DNA from 4 places in the Variovorax sp. RO1 genome. Region 3 is predicted to be linked to each of the others. Evidence: predicted binding sites of a transcription regulator. Region 3 holds the regulator's gene; each other region holds the start of a gene.
What was found. The regulator sigma-54, encoded in region 3, starts transcription at its own class of promoters, with help from an activator protein. The targets are predictions, from matches to a motif close to TGGCANGNAANCTGCTTT.

Region 1 (4,207 bases), on a different contig from region 3:
GGAAGCCGGCGGCAAACGCCAGCAGCGCAAAGATGAAGGCCGCGCCCGCATCCAGCCCGCTGAAGAACTGCTTCGCGATGATCGCGGCGAGCGAACCGTACAGATAGAAGTCGTACCACTCGAACACGGTGCCGAGCGAGGAGGCGAAGATGACCTTCTTCTCCTCCGCGGACATGGGCCGGGGGGCCGGATGCGGCATTCCCCTTGAATCTAGCGTGGCTGCCATCGTCGTCTCCTGGTGTGTATGTATGCGTTCATCGGTGCCCGGCATTCGGGACCGTGAGGCATTCTTGGAGGCGCGACTGACCCGAGGCTTTCGCGAAACTGAACGGGCGCTTACGGTTTAGGGTGAAACCCGCGCTGCTCGTTTCAGCTTGTAAGAAACAAAGACCCTGCGCGGGTTTGTCCTCATCCGGGCTTTTCAGCCCTTGCTGCTGCGCAACAAAGACGGACGCTGGTCGGCGCCGGTCCATTGCGGACCGTCGAACCACGCATCGCCCTGCAGGTAGGCGCGCAGCATCGCCAGGCCGTCGAAACCCCAGAACAGGCGCCCGTCGACCACGTAGCACGGCACGCCGAACACGCCCTGCGCCACGGCCTCGTCGGTGTTGCGCTTGAGCAAGGCCTTGTTCTCGTCGCCGTTCACATCGCGCTTGGGCTGCAGCTGCGCCGTGAGCGCGGCCAGCCGCGTGGCGTCGCCCGCTTCTTCGCCGCCGCGCCACACGTGGCGAAAGAGGGTCTCGGCCGCGAGGCGGTTGATGCTGCCGTCGTCGCCCGTGGCCACGGCCAGGCGCAGGTGCGGCAGCGGGTTGTAAGGATGCGAGGCCGGCATCTCGATGGGGATGCCATGCGCCTGGCCCAGCCACAGCACGTGGCGGTAGGTCCAGCTGCGCTTGGAAGGAATCTCGGCCGGGCCGAGCTGGCCGTGGTGCTTGAGCAGCGCGCCCAGCAGCACGGGCTTGTAGGCCACGCTCACGCTCAGGCCTTCGAGCGCCTCGGGCAGGTGCTCGAACGCGAGGTGCGCGTAAGGCGAAATGAAGTCGAGATAAAAGTCGATGTGCTTCATGCGTCGGTGTCTCCGGGGGTGGTTTCGGGCACGCGCCAGATGCCCGCCTGGGCGCGCAGTTCGATCGCGCGCCACACCTGGCGCCGCGTGTCGTCTTCCATCTTGCTCCAGCCGGCGATCTCGGGAATGGTGCGCAGGCAGCCTTCGCAGAAGCCGCTCAGGCGGTCCATGCGGCACACCGACGAGCACGGCGAAGGCACCTCGCCCTCCGTGCGCTGCACGGCGGTGGCGCGCTCGGCGAGCGCGTGCGCTTCGTCGAAGTTCACACCACGTCGGCCACCGGCGCGCCGGTGAGCTTCTCTAAATCGTTCGGGTGCAGCTGGAACACGGCGTGCGGGTGGCCCGCGGCGGCCCAGATTTCCTCGAAGCGAAACAGCTCGCGGTCGATCAGCACCACGGGCTTCGTCACATGGCCCACCGGCGACACGCCGCCGATGGTGAAGCCGGTGCGCGCCTTCACGAAGTCGGCGTCGGCGCGGCCGGTCTTGCCGACGATGGCATCGACCTTTTTCTCGTCGACGCGCTTGTCGCCCGAGGTGATGACCAGCACCGCCGCCTCGTCGCTCTTGCGGCGGAAGATGATGCTCTTGGCGATCTGACCGACCGAGATGCCGAGCGCGTCGGCGGCCTGCTGCGCAGTGCGGCAGGCGTCGTCGAGCATGCGGGGCGATGGGGATGGCCGGCGTCCTGCAGCACGCGGGAGACGCGCTGGACACCTTCAGGGAGGGAATGGAGTTCGGAGCCGCACATGGCAAGTTCTTCGAGGTTCGTGGGGGCGTTCGCCCTGCGTTGCAAGGCCTCGAGCATACGGAAAAGCCCCGCGCACCGACGCCACCGCCGCATCCGCCCCTCCACCCCGGCGCACCAATGCGGAGAGCGCCGGCGCACGACGCCCGTGCGTTCCACGCCGCGCCCGGTCCGCTTTCGGTGCGCCATCGGCCGATGAGGCCCGCCACACGGGCTTTGGCGCGCGGCACGCTTATTGCTGAGCAACGTTGCGACCCACCGGCCTCTGCGGCGGGTTCGCAGTGCCTCCGCTAACGACGGCGGGGTTCAAGCGCACCGATGGCCGCCCGCCGCCGGTTCGTCTGCTCCAACCCATTTCGCATCCGTTCCGTCGCGGGGGCCCCAACGACGCTGTCTGTTCGACAGCGGCTGCGGGGGCGCCTTCCAGGGCCGGTTGCGTGCAGGACCCCCAATGAAGATCGCAGTCATCGGCCACGGCATGGTCGGCCACAAATTCCTCGAGCAACTCCACACGCTCGGCATTCCCGGTGCACAGGTCACCGTGCTGTGCGAAGAGCCGCGCCCGGCCTACGACCGGGTGCACCTGTCCGAATACTTCTCCGGCAAGACAGCCGACGACCTGTCGCTGGTCGAGCCGGGCTTCTTCGAGCGCAGCGGCTTCACGCTGCGCCTGGCGGCCCGCGCGGCGGCCATCGAGCGGCGCAACAACACCGTCACCACGGCCGACGGCGAGGTGATCGCCTACGACAAGCTGGTGCTGGCCACCGGCTCCAACCCCTTCGTGCCGGCCGTGCCGGGCCGCGACCGGCCGAACTGCTTTGTCTACCGCACCATCGAGGACCTGGACGCCATGAAGGCCTGCGGCGCCAAGTCGCGCAGCGGCGTGGTGGTGGGCGGCGGCCTGCTGGGCCTGGAATGCGCCAAGGCGCTGCGCGACATGGGCCTGGAAACGCACGTCGTCGAGTTCGCGCCGCGCCTCATGGCCGTGCAGGTCGACGAAGGCGGCGGCCGTGCGCTGCGCGGCAGCATCGAGGCGCTGGGCCTGCACGTGCACACCGGCCGCAACACGGTGGAAATCACCGACGGCGCGAGCGCGCGGCACCGCATGGTGTTCGCCGACGGCACGCACCTGGAGACCGACATGATCGTGTTCTCCGCCGGCATCCGCCCGCGCGACGAGCTCGCGCGCCAGAGCCTGCTGGCCGTGGGCCCGCGCGGCGGCGTGGCGATCGACAGCCACTGCCGCACCAGCGACCGCAACGTCTACGCCATCGGCGAATGCGCGTCGTGGAACGAACAGACCTTCGGCCTCGTCGCGCCGGGCTACGACATGGCGCGCGTGGCCGCCCGCCACATCGCCGGCCAGGACGACGCCGCCTTCACCGGCGCCGACCTGAGCACCAAGCTCAAGCTGATGGGCGTCGATGTCGCCAGCATCGGCGACGCGCACGGCAAGACGCCGAAGTCGCGCGCCTACCAGTACATCGACGAGCGCAAGCAGGTCTACAAGAAGATCGTGGTGAGCGAAGACGGCAAGCAGCTGCTGGGCGCCGTGCTGGTCGGCGACGCCACCGAGTACGGCACGCTGCTGCAGCTGGCGCTCAACGGCATCGCGCTGCCCGACGAGCCCGAGTTCCTGATCCTGCCGTCCAGCGACGGCAAGGCCAGGCCGGGCCTGGGCGTCGATGCGCTGCCCGACAGCGCGCAGATCTGCTCGTGCAACAGCGTCACCAAGGGCCAGATCTGCGAGGCCGTGGGCCAGGGCGTGTGCACGCCCGCCGAGATGAAGGCCTGCACCCAGGCCGGCGCCACCTGCGGCGGCTGCGTGCCGCTGGTCACGCAGGTCATGAAGATGGAAATGGCCAAGCGCGGCATGGCCGTGAACAACCACCTGTGCGAGCACTTCCCCTACTCGCGCCAGGAGCTGTACCACCTCATCCGCGTGGGCGAGATCCGCAGCTTCGCCGACCTGCTCACGAAACATGGCAAGGGCCTGGGCTGCGACATCTGCAAGCCGACCGCCGCGAGCATCTTCGCCTCGTGCTGGAACGAGTTCGTGCTCAAGAAAGACCTGGCCGGCCTGCAGGACAGCAACGACTACTTCCTGGGCAACATCCAGAAGGACGGCACCTACTCCGTCGTGCCGCGCATGCCCGGCGGCGAGGTCACGCCCGACGGGTTGATCGCCGTGGGCCATGTGGCCAAGAAGTACGGCCTGTACACCAAGATCACCGGCGGTGCGCGCGTGGACATGTTCGGCGCGCGCGTCGAACAGCTGCCGTCCATCTGGGAAGAACTCATCGCCGCCGGCTTCGAGTCGGGCCATGCCTACGGCAAGTCGCTGCGCACGGTGAAGAGCTGCGTGGGCTCCACCTGGTGCCGCTACGGCGTGGA
Region 2 (4,207 bases), 1.7 Mb from region 3:
CCCTTGCGGGATGGGGACGCCTTTGTCCGGTTCGGTGGGCCGCACCCGCCGTTGGGTGCAACCTGCCTCAAGACCTTGCGGTCTGTGACAAGCTCCATGCAAGCGGTGTGCCAGGCCTGAATCGCCGGTGGGAGCTATGGAAAAGATAGCTGGCAGGGCGCGCCGGTGCAGGGGAAAGTTCCTGCGGGCTGGCAAAACGGGGCGACGCACAACTGTTGTGCGCTGCACCAATCCAAGCGGCCCGGGTCAGCGCCGCGGTGCAGGTTCGAGCGGCAGGTAGTCGGCCATGGCCAGCATCGACTCGGCCACGTCGACGAGGCGGCGCTTCTGGTTCATGGCGGTCTGGCGCAGCATCTTGTGCGCCTCGGCTTCGCTCAGGCGCCGGTGCGCCATCAGCAGGCCCTTGGCGCGCTCGACGATCTTGCGTTCGTTGAGCGAGGCACGCACGGTGTCGAGTTCGTCGCTCATGGCCTGCAGGCGCTGCGACTGCTCCTGGACCATGTCGAGCACCGAGCGTTCGAGGTGGCGCCCGAGCTGCGCCGGCGTGGCGTCGTGCGCCTGCTGGGCATCGTCGAAGAACAGCGCGCCGCCGGCCTGCGGGGCCAGCGTGCCGAGCAGTTGCCGGTAGGCGGCCAGCTCGCTGCGGGCCTGGGCGGTCTTGTGGTCGCACAGCGCGCGCAGGTCGGCCGAGAGGCGGTTCTCGACCGTCTGCATGGCGTCGATGCGCCGGGTGCAGCAGTCGAACCAGGCCTGGCTCAGCAGCGCATCGGCCGGCACCGAGGTGGCGCCCTTGCGGCGCAGGCGTTCGAGCTCGGCCAGCACGGCGTCGGACTGGCTGTCGTGCCAGAGGGTGCGCACGGCGTCTCCCGAGAAATCGATGAACACCTGGAAGCAGCGCTCCTGCGACTCGATGAGGTGCCGCCATTGCTGGCGCTGCGCCTCGTCGCCACGGCCCAGCGCGAACGCGGCGGCGCCGAAGGCGCGCTCCTGGCCCGCGAACTCCTTGCCCTGCATGAAGTTGAACATCGCCACCAGCAGGCGCGAGATCTCGGGGTCGGTGGCGCCGTCGGCCGCCTCGAACACCACGGCCAGCAGGCCGGCGACCAGCTTGGCGAAGGCGGCCACGGCCTGCGCCGGCTGGAGGTCGAGCGCGTCGATGCGCTGGCGCAGCGCGGGCAGGGCGTCCAGGCCCGGCAGCACCCAGGCGATGCGGCTGAACAGGCGCGCGCCGTGGCCGGCGCCCACCACGCGGTGGTGCTCGGCCTCGAGCCGGTCGAAGCCGGCGCGCACCTGCTGCTCGAGCGCAAGGCATTCGGCGATCTGCGGACCGCGCTGGTCGGCGAAGCGCCCGCCGTGCGAGGCCAGGAACACGTTCGACATGCCGCGCTCGCGCTGCAGCGCATGCACGAGCCGCCCGATCGCGCCGACCAGTTCGCTGGTGCGCGCGAGCTGGTCCAGCGCGTCGATCTCGCATCGGCGCGCGGCGATCAGGAAGCTCAGGCCGGAAGTCATTCGTGGGGGAGTAGGAGGAGCGCACTTCACTCGTGCAACTTCCGTGCCTCGCTTGCCCCTTCGCGGGCGCCGCCGACGGGCGACCCCTACACTCGGCGCCATGCTCTTGTTGGGAATCGAATCATCCTGCGACGAGACCGGCGTGGCGCTGGTCGAGTCGCACGGCGACGCGCTGCCGCTGCTGCGTTCGCACGCGCTGCACAGCCAGATCGCCATGCACCAGGCCTACGGCGGCGTGGTGCCCGAGCTGGCCAGCCGCGACCACATCCGCCGCGTGCTGCCGCTCACCGAAGCCGTCATGGCCGAAGCCGGGCGCTCGCTCGCCGAGATCGACGTGGTGGCCTACACGCGCGGCCCGGGCCTGGCCGGCGCGCTGCTCGTGGGCGCGGGCGTGGCCTGTGCGCTCGGCGTGGCGCTGGGCAAGCCGGTGCTGGGCGTGCATCACCTCGAAGGGCATCTGCTGTCGCCGTTCCTGAGCGCCGACCCGCCCGAATTTCCGTTCGTGGCGCTGCTGGTGTCGGGCGGCCACACGCAGTTGATGCGGGTCGACGGCGTGGGCCGCTACGAACTGCTCGGCGAAACCATCGACGATGCGGCCGGCGAGGCCTTCGACAAGAGCGCCAAGCTCATGGGCCTGCCGTACCCCGGCGGCCCCTGGCTCGCGAAGCTGGCCGAAGACGGCGACGCCGCAGCCTTCAAGCTGCCGCGACCGCTGCTGCACAGCGGCGACCTCGACTTTTCGTTTGCCGGCCTGAAGACGGCCGTGCTCACGCAGGCCAAGAAGCTCGGCGACCAGCTCGACGTGCGCAAGGCCGACCTGGCGGCGTCCACGCAGGCAGCGATCGTCGAGGTGCTGCTGAAGAAGTCGCTCGCGGCGCTCGACCAGACCGGCCTGAAGCGGCTGGTGGTGGCGGGCGGCGTGGGGGCCAACAAGAACCTGCGCGAGCAGCTGAACGCGGCCTGCGCGAAGCGCAAGGTGCGCGTGCACTACCCCGAGCTGCACCTGTGCACCGACAACGGCGCCATGATCGCCATGGCGGCTGCGATGCGGCTGCAGTCGGGCTTGTCGCAGGCCTCGGAGCGCTATGCCTTCGACGTCAAGCCGCGATGGCCGATGGCATCGCTGATGACGCCCGAGGCGCCACAGCCGGAAACCGCATAGCCGGCGCGCGTGCGCCGCGCACCAGCGCGGGCAGCGAGGGCAACGGCAGCACATCGAGCACATTGCGCCAGAGCTGGCGCCACTCGGGCCAGTCGTGGCCGCCTTCGGTGGTGAACACGCGTCCCGGTGGCAGGGCGTCGGCCAGCAGCTTGTGGTTGCTGGCAAAACGGTCGGCCAGGCCGAAACCCAGGTAGAGCGGCGGCAGGTCCTTGGAAGGCTTCGCCGCCAGGTACTGCTGGAAGAAGGGCCAGAGCTTGCGGTCAGGTTCCTCGTCGGGCTGAGGCCCGGTGGGCGCCTGCCACGTGCGCAGCCCGCCGGCCTTCTTGATCTCCGCGCCGAGCACGCGGCGCCCGAGGTAGGGCGCCAGCGCCACGATGCCGTCCACCGAGCCCGGCCGCGCCAGTTCGTGGATCAGCGCACCGAAACCGCCGATGGAAATGCCGACCAGCCAGATCGAGGTGTAGCCCTTGGCCCGCTGCGGCTCGATGACGTCGGCATGCAGCCGCTCGCTGAGGGTCTGGTCGTAGTAGTAGGAGACGTCCGCATCGACCAGCAGCGCGTCGGCCGCGAGGTGCCGCTCGCGCACGGCGCTGATGAAGCCCTCGCGCTCGAACTCTTCGGGTTTGAGGTACGCCCCTGGCAGGAAGATCAGGAGCGTGTCGGACTGTTCGGTGTCATTGGCTGACTGCAGGTGCGTTTTCATGGTGCCTTGAGGCACACCCGCTGTCCGCACCGCCCCGGGAACTCGATGCGTTTACGAGATGCCCACGAAGAAGAAAGTACTAATAAATCGTCACATCATGTGACGTTATACGGCACTATTGTGAATACGACGCTTGTTTAAAGTCAAAACAAGCTGTCACTAACATTTTCTTCGTGGGGGCATCGCTCGGACTAGTTGATCTGCAAGTTCGAAACCTGGCTTGCCGGCACCAGCTTGCCGAGCTTCAGGGTCAGCACGCCGTTCTCCAGCTTGGCGTCGCTGGTGGCCAGGTCGATGGCTTGCGGCAACTCGTAGGCGAGCTTGATCTGGCGCTTGGCTTCGGCCTTGCTTTCGATGCGGACCACGGCGCCTTCGATGGCCACCGACAGGTCTTCGCGCGACAGGCCGGGCACGTCGAGCGACAGCGTCCAGCTCTTGTCGTCCTGCTCGACCAGGGGCGAGCGACGGGCGCCGGCAAAGGCGTCGTTCACGAAGCGCTCGAAAGCGCGGTCATGGGCACGGGGAGCGAAATGGGCGGTGCGGTGGGTGGGGGCGAAAAACATGGCTGAAACTCCTGGATGAATGAACACAACGGGGACATGGAATGTGTGTCCCTTACACTGCGCGGCCTTTCCATCGTGAGTGCCGCTTGACACCTCATCTAGGCGCATCGGCACGCGTTTCAAGACAATGAAAACCCCCTTTATTTGGCGCCGCCAGGCCTTGAAATTCGCAGCGGCGGCGCTATGCGCGACCCCGTTCGCCGGCTTCACGCAGGCCCCGCAACCCGCCCCGATCCGGCTGGCGCTCATCGAGAGCATGAGCGGCCC
Region 3 (4,207 bases):
CGTCACCTCGCTGCGCGCGCGGCGCATCTGCTCGACCACGTTGTAGCGCACGCTGTCGACGTCGAGCAGCGGCACGCCGCCGTACGACGCGGTCTTGCCGATCACGCGGTCGGGCGAATCGGCGTACGCCTCGGCGGTGGTCCAGATCAGGCCGAGCTTGCCGGCGTCGAGGTCGTCGGCCACGGGGCTGTAGCCCAGCAGGTCGTTGGGCGCGGGCTTGGGCGGCGGCGGCGTGGTGTCGGGGCCGGTGGCGGCATCGAAGCGGCGCTGCAGCTCTTCGCGCGGCAGGTCGGTGCGCACGACCGAGCCGATCGGGCGCACGTGCGGGCTGTTCCAGTACTGGTCGAACAGCACGCCCAGGCGCGGGATCAATGCACCCGTGACGAAGGTGTCGAGATCGATGAAGTTCTGGCCCGAGGTGCGCCGGAAGTACTGGTTGCCGATGTTGCGCCCGCCCGCCACCGCCATCGCGCCGTCGGCGATGAAGAGCTTGTTGTGCATGCGGCGGTTGACGCGGCTGAAGTCGAACAGCGACGCGGTGAAGCGCCTGAGCAGGCTGCCGCGCCCGGCCGGAAACGGATTGAACAGGCGCAGCTCCACGTTCGGCGTGGCGGCCAGCCCCAGCAGGAGTTCGTCTTCGCCGGACGTGTACAGGTCGTCCATCAACAGGCGCACGCGCACGCCGCGCTGGGCCGCATCCCGCAGGGTGCGCAGCAGGTAGCGGCCGGTCTCGTCGTTCTCGATCTGGTAGTACTGCACGTCGAGCGTGCGCTGCGCGCGGCGCGCGAGCTGCAGGCGCGTGTCGAAGGCGAAGTCGCCGCCGGGCATCAGGCGAAAGCCGCTGAGGTCGGGGTCGGGCTGCGAGGCCAGCGCGATCTTGCCGAGCGCAGTGTCGGCCGAGACGGCGATGGCCTTGGTGGGTGCGCGCGGTGCTTCGTCGGGCAGCGTGGCGCAGCCGGTGAACAGCAACGCAGTTGCGATGACGACAACCCAATGCCCACAGCGCGACAGCAGGCGATGGGTCATCGTGAGCTTTCTACAGGGCCTTGCGCAGGTTGGCCGGCGCGATGCGCAGGGCTTCGCGGTACTTGGCCACGGTGCGGCGCGCGCACTCGATGCCCTGCTCCTTCAGCATCTCGGAAATCTGGCTGTCGGACAGCGGCTTCTTGATGCTCTCGGAACTCACGAACTGCTTGATGAGCGCGCGCACCGCAGTGCTCGACGCGTTGCCGCCGGTCTCGGTGCCTAGCGCCGAACCGAAGAAGTACTTGAGCTCGACGGTGCCGAAGGGCGTCGACATGTACTTGGCGGTGGTCACGCGCGAGATGGTCGATTCGTGCAGGCCCAGCTCGTCTGCAATCTCGCGCAGCACCAGCGGGCGCATCGCGAGTTCGCCGTGCACGAAGTAGCTCTTCTGCCGTTCGACGATGGCGTTGCTCACGCGCAGGATGGTGTCGAAGCGCTGCTGGATGTTCTTGATGAACCAGCGCGCCTCCTGCAGCCGCTGCGACAGCGCCTGGCTGCCCTCGCCCTTGTGCGCCTTGAGCGCGCCGGCGTAGATGTCGTGCACGCGCAGGCGCGGCATGACCTCGGGGTTCAGCATGACGCGGAACTTGATGTTGGTGCCGCGGCCCGTCTTGGTGACGATCACGTCGGGCACGACGATGTTGCGTTCGACGTCGACAAAACGGCGGCCCGGCTTGGGCTCCAGGCGCGCAATGATCTGCAGCGCCGAGCGCACCAGCTCTTCGTTCGTGCGCGTGAGCGTGGCCAGGCGCTTGAAGTCGCGCCGCGCGAGCAGCTCCATCGGCTGCTTGCAGATCGCGATGGCGGTCTTGCGCACGAGCGCTTCGGCCTCGGTCTCGTCTTCGTTCGCGAGCGCCTTCAGCTGGATGCTCAGGCATTCGCCGAGGTCGCGCGCGCCGACACCGACGGGCTCCAGGCTCTGCAGCAGGCCGAGCGCCACCTGGAAGTGGTGCACGAGGTCGTCGAACTGGTCGTTGTCGTCGCCTGCCAGGCCCGAGGCCAGCGCGGGCAGCGAGTCTTCGAGGTAGCCGTCGTCGTTGAGCGATTCGATCAGAAAGCGCAGCGCGGCGCAGTCGTTTTCGTTGAGCCGCAGGGTCAGCGCCTGGCGGTGCAGGAACGATTGCAGCGACTCCTGGCTGCGCGCGAGTTCGGTGGCGTCGGCACGCTCGTCGTCGCCGAGGTTGTTCTGGCGCGCGGGCGCATCGCTGCCCCACTCGCTGTCGTCGGGCGCCATCTCGACGGTACCGTCGCCTTCCCAGTCGGGCTCGCGCTCGGTGATCTCGGCGGCAGGGCCGTCGGATTCCGGTGTGGACGTGGTCGCTTCGCTGGAAGCGGTGGAGGCACTGGGGGCGGACGGCGCGAAATCGCCCTCGCCGGTGTCACCGCCATCGTCGCGTGGCACGGGCGTGTCGACAGCATCGAGCCCGAACTCTTCGCGCGCCGCTTCTTCCGCGGTGCGTTCGAGGAACGGGTTCTCGTCCAGCATCTGCTCCACCTCCTGGCTCAGTTCGAGCGTGGAGAGTTGGAGCAGGCGAATGGACTGCTGCAGCTGCGGCGTGAGCGCCAGATGCTGCGAGACGCGAAGGGACAGCCCTTGCTTCATGAAAAGATGGCTCCCCCCCAGGCTGCGCGCTTCGCGCTACGCCAACCCCCTACCGGGGGCGGGCCGACCGCTTCGGGCGGCCGTGCGCGGCGCCCCCCGCGAGGAAGTTCCGCGCGGACGGTGGCCACGTTGATCCTTGACCCTCGCCGCACGGTCACATCCGGAAGTGCTCGCCCAGGTACACCCTGCGTACCTCGGCGTTGTCGACGATCTCCGAGGGTGTGCCTTGTGCCAGCACGTGCCCGTCGCTGATGATGAACGCGTGATCGCAGATGCCCAGCGTTTCACGCACGTTGTGGTCGGTGATGAGCACGCCGATGCCGCGCTCTTTCAGGAAACTGATGATCCGCTGGATCTCGATCACCGCGATCGGGTCGATGCCGGCAAAGGGCTCGTCCAGCAGGATGAAGCGCGGCTGCGTGGCCAGCGCACGCGCGATTTCGACGCGGCGGCGCTCGCCGCCCGACAGTGCGAGCGCGGGCGAATCGCGCAGGTGGTCGACGCGCAGGTCGGACAGCAGGTCGGCCAGTCGCTCTTCGGTGGCCTGCTTCGACAACGGCACCATGCGGCCGTTGGCGTCGGGCTCGCGCTGCAGCTCGAGCACGGCACGCACGTTTTCCTCGACCGTGAGCTTGCGGAAGATCGACGCTTCCTGCGGCAGGTAGCTCAGGCCCATGCGCGCGCGGCGGTGAATGGGCATGTGGGCGATGGGCTCGCCGTCGATGGTGATCTCGCCGGCATCGGCACGCACCAGCCCCACGATCATGTAGAACGAGGTGGTCTTGCCCGCGCCGTTGGGGCCGAGCAGTCCGACGACTTCGCCCTTCTGCACATCGAGCGAGACGTCTTTGACGACCGTGCGGCTGCCGTAGCTCTTCTTGAGGCCGCGCGCCACGAGGCGGCTGCCGGGGACGCCGTCGGCGGTCGTCTGGGTTCCTGCGGTTTCGATCACTTGCGCCCTTCCCCTTCGGTGCTGCCGCCCAGCGTGGTGCTCGGGCGCAGCCCGGCGCCGGGCGCGGGGGTGGGTGCCGGAGCGGCGGGCTTCTTGCCGCCGGCTGCCGGTGCGGAGCCGCCCGCCGCCGGGGCCGCGGCGGCCTTCGGCGTGAGAATGGCCTTCACGCGGCCACCGCTGCCCCCCGAGACGCCGGCGTTCGGCGGCACGAGGGAGCCGTTGACGGTGTAGGTGTCGTTGCTCTGGTCGTAGACGATCAGCGCGCCGCTGCTCTCGTCGTTGGCCGTGGCGCCCACCAGCCGGCGCATGACGGCGCGGCGGATGAACTTGACGTTGTCGGCGCGGCTGTCGTACTCGATGACTTCCGACTCGCCCTCGATCCACTCGTCGCCGGCGTTGCGCTTCTGCTTGTAATAGGCCAGCTTGCCGGGCGCCGCCGTGACCACGCCGTACTGGTAGCCCTCGGCGTCCTGGCGCACGTCCAGCCGCGCACCGCGGATGATGATCGTGCCCTTCGTGACCAGCACATTGCCGGTGAACACGCTGGTCTGTTTCAGGTCGTCGTAGCGCATCGAGTCGGACTCGATGTTCATCGGCTTGGTGCGGTCGGCGGTTTCAGCCAGGGC
Region 4 (4,207 bases), on a different contig from region 3:
TGTGCAGGCTCTCACCCAGGATCCACGACAGGGCCGCGGCAGCGGTGGCGAGCACCGTGTTGATGAAGGCCAGACCCGCAGCGGCGTTGGCAGCACCTGCCGAACCCGCGTTGAAGCCGAACCAGCCAACCCACAGCAGCGAGGCGCCGACCATGGTGAGCGTGAGCGAGTGCGGCGTGAACGCTTCCTTGCCGTAGCCGACGCGCTTGCCGATCATGTAGGCACCGACCAGGCCGGCGATACCGGCGTTGATGTGCACCACGGTGCCGCCCGCGAAGTCGAGCGCGCCGTCCTTGCCCAGCAGGCCGCCGCCCCACACGATGTGGGCCATCGGCACGTAGCTGAAGGTGAACCAGATCACCGAGAACAGCAGCACGGCCGAGAACTTGGCACGCTCTGCAAAGGCGCCGACGATCAGCGCCACGGTGATGGCCGCGAAGGTGCCCTGGAAGGCGACGAACACGTATTCAGGAATCGTGGTCAGCGCGCCGAAGGTCTCCTGCGTGATGCCCTTCATGAAGATCTTGTCGAAGCTTCCGAAGAAATTGCCGTCGCCCGTGAACGCCAGGCTGTAGCCGTAGATGGCCCACAGGATGCTGATGAGCGAGAAGATCACGAAGACCTGCATCAGCACCGACAGCATGTTCTTGGAGCGGCCCAGGCCGCCGTAGAACAGCGCCAGGCCGGGGATGGTCATCAGGATCACGAGCAGCGTCGAGGTGAGCATCCAGGCGGTGTCGCCGGAGTCGACCTTCGGAGCAGGTGCCGCAGCCGGAGCGGCGGGTGCGGCCTTGGCGGCTGCGGGTGCTGCAGCCGCTGCGGGCGCGGGCGCTGCAGCAGCGGGTGCGGCAGGTGCCGATGCAGCCGCTGCTTCAGGAGCGGCAGCGGGTGCCTGGGCCAGCGCCGAAGTGCCGGCGACGAAGACGCTCAAACCGAGCGCAAGAGAGACGAGAAGTTTTTTCATAGTCGTTGTTCTTTCGGGCCAGGACTCGATCAGAGGGCTTCGCGGCCCGTTTCGCCGGTGCGGATGCGCACGACCTGCTCGAGGTTGTAGACAAAGATCTTGCCGTCGCCGATCTTCCCGGTGCGCGCGGCCCCCTCGACCGCCTCGATCACGCGGTCGACCAGCTCGTCGGAGATGGCCGCCTCGATCTTCACCTTGGGCAGGAAGTCGACCACGTACTCGGCACCGCGGTACAGCTCGGTGTGGCCCTTCTGGCGACCGAAGCCCTTCACTTCCGTGACGGTGATGCCCTGCACGCCGATGGCCGAGAGTGCTTCACGCACCTCGTCGAGCTTGAACGGTTTGATGATGGCTGTGACCAGCTTCATGATGAGTTGCTCCTTCTGGATGGATGAAAGGCGGCGCGGCAACGTGGGCCGCGCCTGGTTGTTGTGTCGATTACAGCGTCTTCGTCAGCGTGAGGATGAAGCGCGCCTTGTTGGGCGAGTAGTAGGTGGTGCCGAAGGTACCGAAGTCGGGGATGTCGATGCCCGGGTAGGCCACGACCTGGTAGTTGGACTTCTTGTTGGCGCCCTGCACCGAGCCCGTGAGCGTCAGGCCGCTGCCGAAGTCGTAGGTCGCGCCGACGTTGTAGTCGACGTAGCTCTTGTAGCCCAGGCTGCGGATGTCGCTGGACATGTTGGTGAAGCCGACGGCGGCCTTGAGCGTGACCTTGGGCACGATCTCCTTGCTGTAGGCCAGGTTCAGGTAGCCGGTGTTGCGGCCCTTCAGGCCCGAGCCCGTCTTGGCGCCGGCGTAGCCGAAGTAGTCCTTGGACACCGTGTGCGAGTACTTGGCCGTGAACGAACCGATGCTTTCGTTGGCGTAGGTGGCACCCACGTAGAGCTCGGTGGTGTTGCCCACCGAGTTGCCCGGGTAGATGTAGGTGAGCGCACCGACGTCCATGTCGACCGGGCCGGCCTTGAACTTGTAGCCGCCGTACAGGTCGCTCTCGATGCTGTTGCCCTTGAGCCAGTTGACGCTGGAGTTCCAGTTGCCGACGTAGAAGCCGCTGTCGCCGAAGGCGTAGTCGAAGCCGCCCTGGATGGCGGGCTTGAAGCCCTTGGTCTTGGCGTAGTCGTTCTTGCCGATCATGTCCTGGTCCTGGCCGCGGAACTTGTAGTTCGTGGTCAGCGAGACATTGCCCGTGAGCAGGGGCGCGGGCGCTGGTGCGGCGGCGTCGGCGGCCTGGGCCATGGCGGCGCCGGAGGCGGTCAGGGCGGTGGCCAGAACGATCAACGCCTGGGCGGCGGTACGGTGCGTCATCAGGGAACTCCTCGCAAGTGTGTTGTTGGACCTGAGCACCCTCAAAGCAGGGAGCGTGCCAAAGTGCACAGATACCGCCCCGGCCAGAGGGCGGCCATGCCCGGCGGTGAGCGCCAAATCGTTACAAGCCCTGTTTCCGGCAGTTGCACACGCTTGCACGCTGCACGGTCTTGGGCTTGCATGTCGCAAGCGCACCAACTTGGGGAGAGGAAGAAAAATGAGTCTGTCTTTGGTGCAAAGCCGCGCCTTGCTCGGCCTGGAAGCCGCCGCCGTCACGGTCGAGGTGCATCTGGCGAACGGCCTGCCAAGCTTCACTTTGGTCGGGCTGGCCGAGACCGAGGTGAAGGAAGCGCGCGAACGCGTGCGCTCGGCGATCCAGAACGCCGGGCTCGAATTTCCGACGAACAAGAAGATCGTGGTGAATCTCGCCCCCGCCGATCTGCCGAAGGACTCGGGCCGCTTCGACCTGCCCATCGCCCTGGGCATCCTCGCGGCCAGCGGGCAGATCGAGAACCACCGGCTGGCCGGCCACGAGTTCGCCGGCGAGCTGTCGCTGTCGGGCGAATTGCGTCCCGTGCGCGGCGCGCTCGCGATGGCCGTGGCCACCTACACGCAGGGCACCGCCGTGCGGCTCGTACTGCCCATGGACAGCGCCCACGAGGCCGCGCTGATGCCGGGCGCCGAGGTGTACGGCGCCCGGCACCTGCTCGACGTGGTGCGGCAGTTCGTTGTCGGCGGCGGCGGGCCCGTCGATGCGACCGACGACGGCTGGGCCCGCGTGCGCGCCGTGCCCGGCGACGGCGCGCCGCGCTATGCCGACCTGGCCGACGTCAAGGGCCACACGGGCGCCAAGCGCGCGCTCGAAATCGCCGCAGCCGGCGGCCACAGCCTCTTGATGGTGGGCGAGCCGGGCTCGGGCAAGTCGATGCTCGCGCACCGTTTCGCCGGCCTGCTGCCGCCGATGAACGTGGACGAGGCGCTGGAAAGCGCGGCCATCGCCAGCCTCGACGGCCGGCTGTCGCCCGAGCGCTGGATGAGCCGCCCGACGGCCACGCCGCACCACACGGCGAGCGCGGTGGCGTTGGTGGGCGGTGGTTCGCCGCCGCGGCCCGGCGAGATCTCGCGCGCGCACCACGGCGTTCTGTTCCTGGACGAATTCCCCGAGTTCACGCGCGCCGCGCTCGAAGCACTGCGCGAGCCGCTGGAGACCGGCACCATCACGATCACCCGCGCCGCCCGGCGCGCCGAGTTTCCGGCGCGCTTCCAGCTCATCGCCGCGATGAACCCCTGCCCATGCGGCTACCTCGGCTCCACGCTGAGGCCCTGCCGCTGCACGCCCGAGCGCGTCGCGCGCTACCAGAGCAAGCTCAGCGGCCCGCTGCTGGACCGCATCGACCTGCACATCGAAGTGGCGGCCGTGTCGGCGCCGCAGCTGCTCGATGCGCCGGCGGGCGAATCGACCGACAGCATCCGTGCGCGCGTGGTGAGCGCGCGCGAACGCGCGCTGCAACGCCAGGGCCATGCAAACCAGGCGCTGCAAGGCCGCGCGATCGACACGCACGCCGTGCTCGACAAAGCTGCGCGCCAGCTGCTGCAGCAGGCGGCCGCGCGGCTGGGCTGGTCGGCGCGCAGCACGCACCGTGCGCTGAAGGTGGCGCGCACCATCGCCGACCTCGCGGCGCAGGACACGGTGCAGGTCGCGCACGTGGCGGAGGCGGTGCAGTACCGGCGCGCATTGCGCACCGGCGCGCCCTGACCTGCGGCCCCTTTACTTGAACTCGTGGCTCACGACCGGCGCGGACTTGCTGTCCTGCACCGTCACGCGCTGGCGGTAGGCCGTGAGGTCGCCGTTGCGCACCTCGATCGTGTAGATGCCCGGGCGCAGCGACAGCGACTTGAGCGGCGGGCTCACGCCACGGTCTGCGCCGTCGACAAAGA

Region 1: nirB (nitrite reductase large subunit NirB) is a predicted target of sigma-54. The motif match lies at 2,038-2,055, and genes of this name have one in related genera.
Region 2: CY658_RS08435 (nitrate regulatory protein) is a predicted target of sigma-54. The motif match lies at 1,544-1,561, and genes of this name have one in related genera.
Region 4: CY658_RS29250 (TorF family putative porin) is a predicted target of sigma-54. The motif match lies at 2,313-2,330, and genes of this name have one in related genera.

The regions. Positions count from the first base shown of each region.
Region 1 is NZ_PKMT01000002.1:233,338-237,544, forward strand. Features, by position in the region: gene CY658_RS12250 (MFS transporter) at 1-226, opposite strand, end outside; gene CY658_RS12255 (2-hydroxychromene-2-carboxylate isomerase) at 422-1,066, opposite strand; gene CY658_RS12260 (DUF1289 domain-containing protein) at 1,063-1,332, opposite strand; partial or broken gene CY658_RS12265 (YbaK/EbsC family protein) at 1,329-1,816, opposite strand; gene nirB (nitrite reductase large subunit NirB) at 2,265-4,207, shown strand, end outside.
Region 2 is NZ_PKMT01000001.1:1,745,797-1,750,003, forward strand. Features, by position in the region: gene CY658_RS08435 (nitrate regulatory protein) at 247-1,512, opposite strand; gene tsaD (tRNA (adenosine(37)-N6)-threonylcarbamoyltransferase complex transferase subunit TsaD) at 1,613-2,674, shown strand; gene CY658_RS08445 (alpha/beta hydrolase-fold protein) at 2,610-3,377, opposite strand; gene CY658_RS08450 (Hsp20/alpha crystallin family protein) at 3,569-3,940, opposite strand; gene CY658_RS08455 (branched-chain amino acid ABC transporter substrate-binding protein) at 4,068-4,207, shown strand, end outside.
Region 3 is NZ_PKMT01000001.1:51,608-55,814, reverse strand. Features, by position in the region: gene CY658_RS00245 (phospholipase D family protein) at 1-1,026, opposite strand, end outside; gene rpoN (RNA polymerase factor sigma-54) at 1,037-2,629, opposite strand; gene lptB (LPS export ABC transporter ATP-binding protein) at 2,784-3,581, opposite strand; gene lptA (lipopolysaccharide transport periplasmic protein LptA) at 3,578-4,207, opposite strand, start outside.
Region 4 is NZ_PKMT01000008.1:202,593-206,799, forward strand. Features, by position in the region: gene CY658_RS29240 (ammonium transporter) at 1-964, opposite strand, end outside; gene glnK (P-II family nitrogen regulator) at 994-1,332, opposite strand; gene CY658_RS29250 (TorF family putative porin) at 1,403-2,269, opposite strand; gene CY658_RS29255 (YifB family Mg chelatase-like AAA ATPase) at 2,487-4,025, shown strand; gene CY658_RS29260 (serine/threonine-protein kinase) at 4,038-4,207, opposite strand, start outside.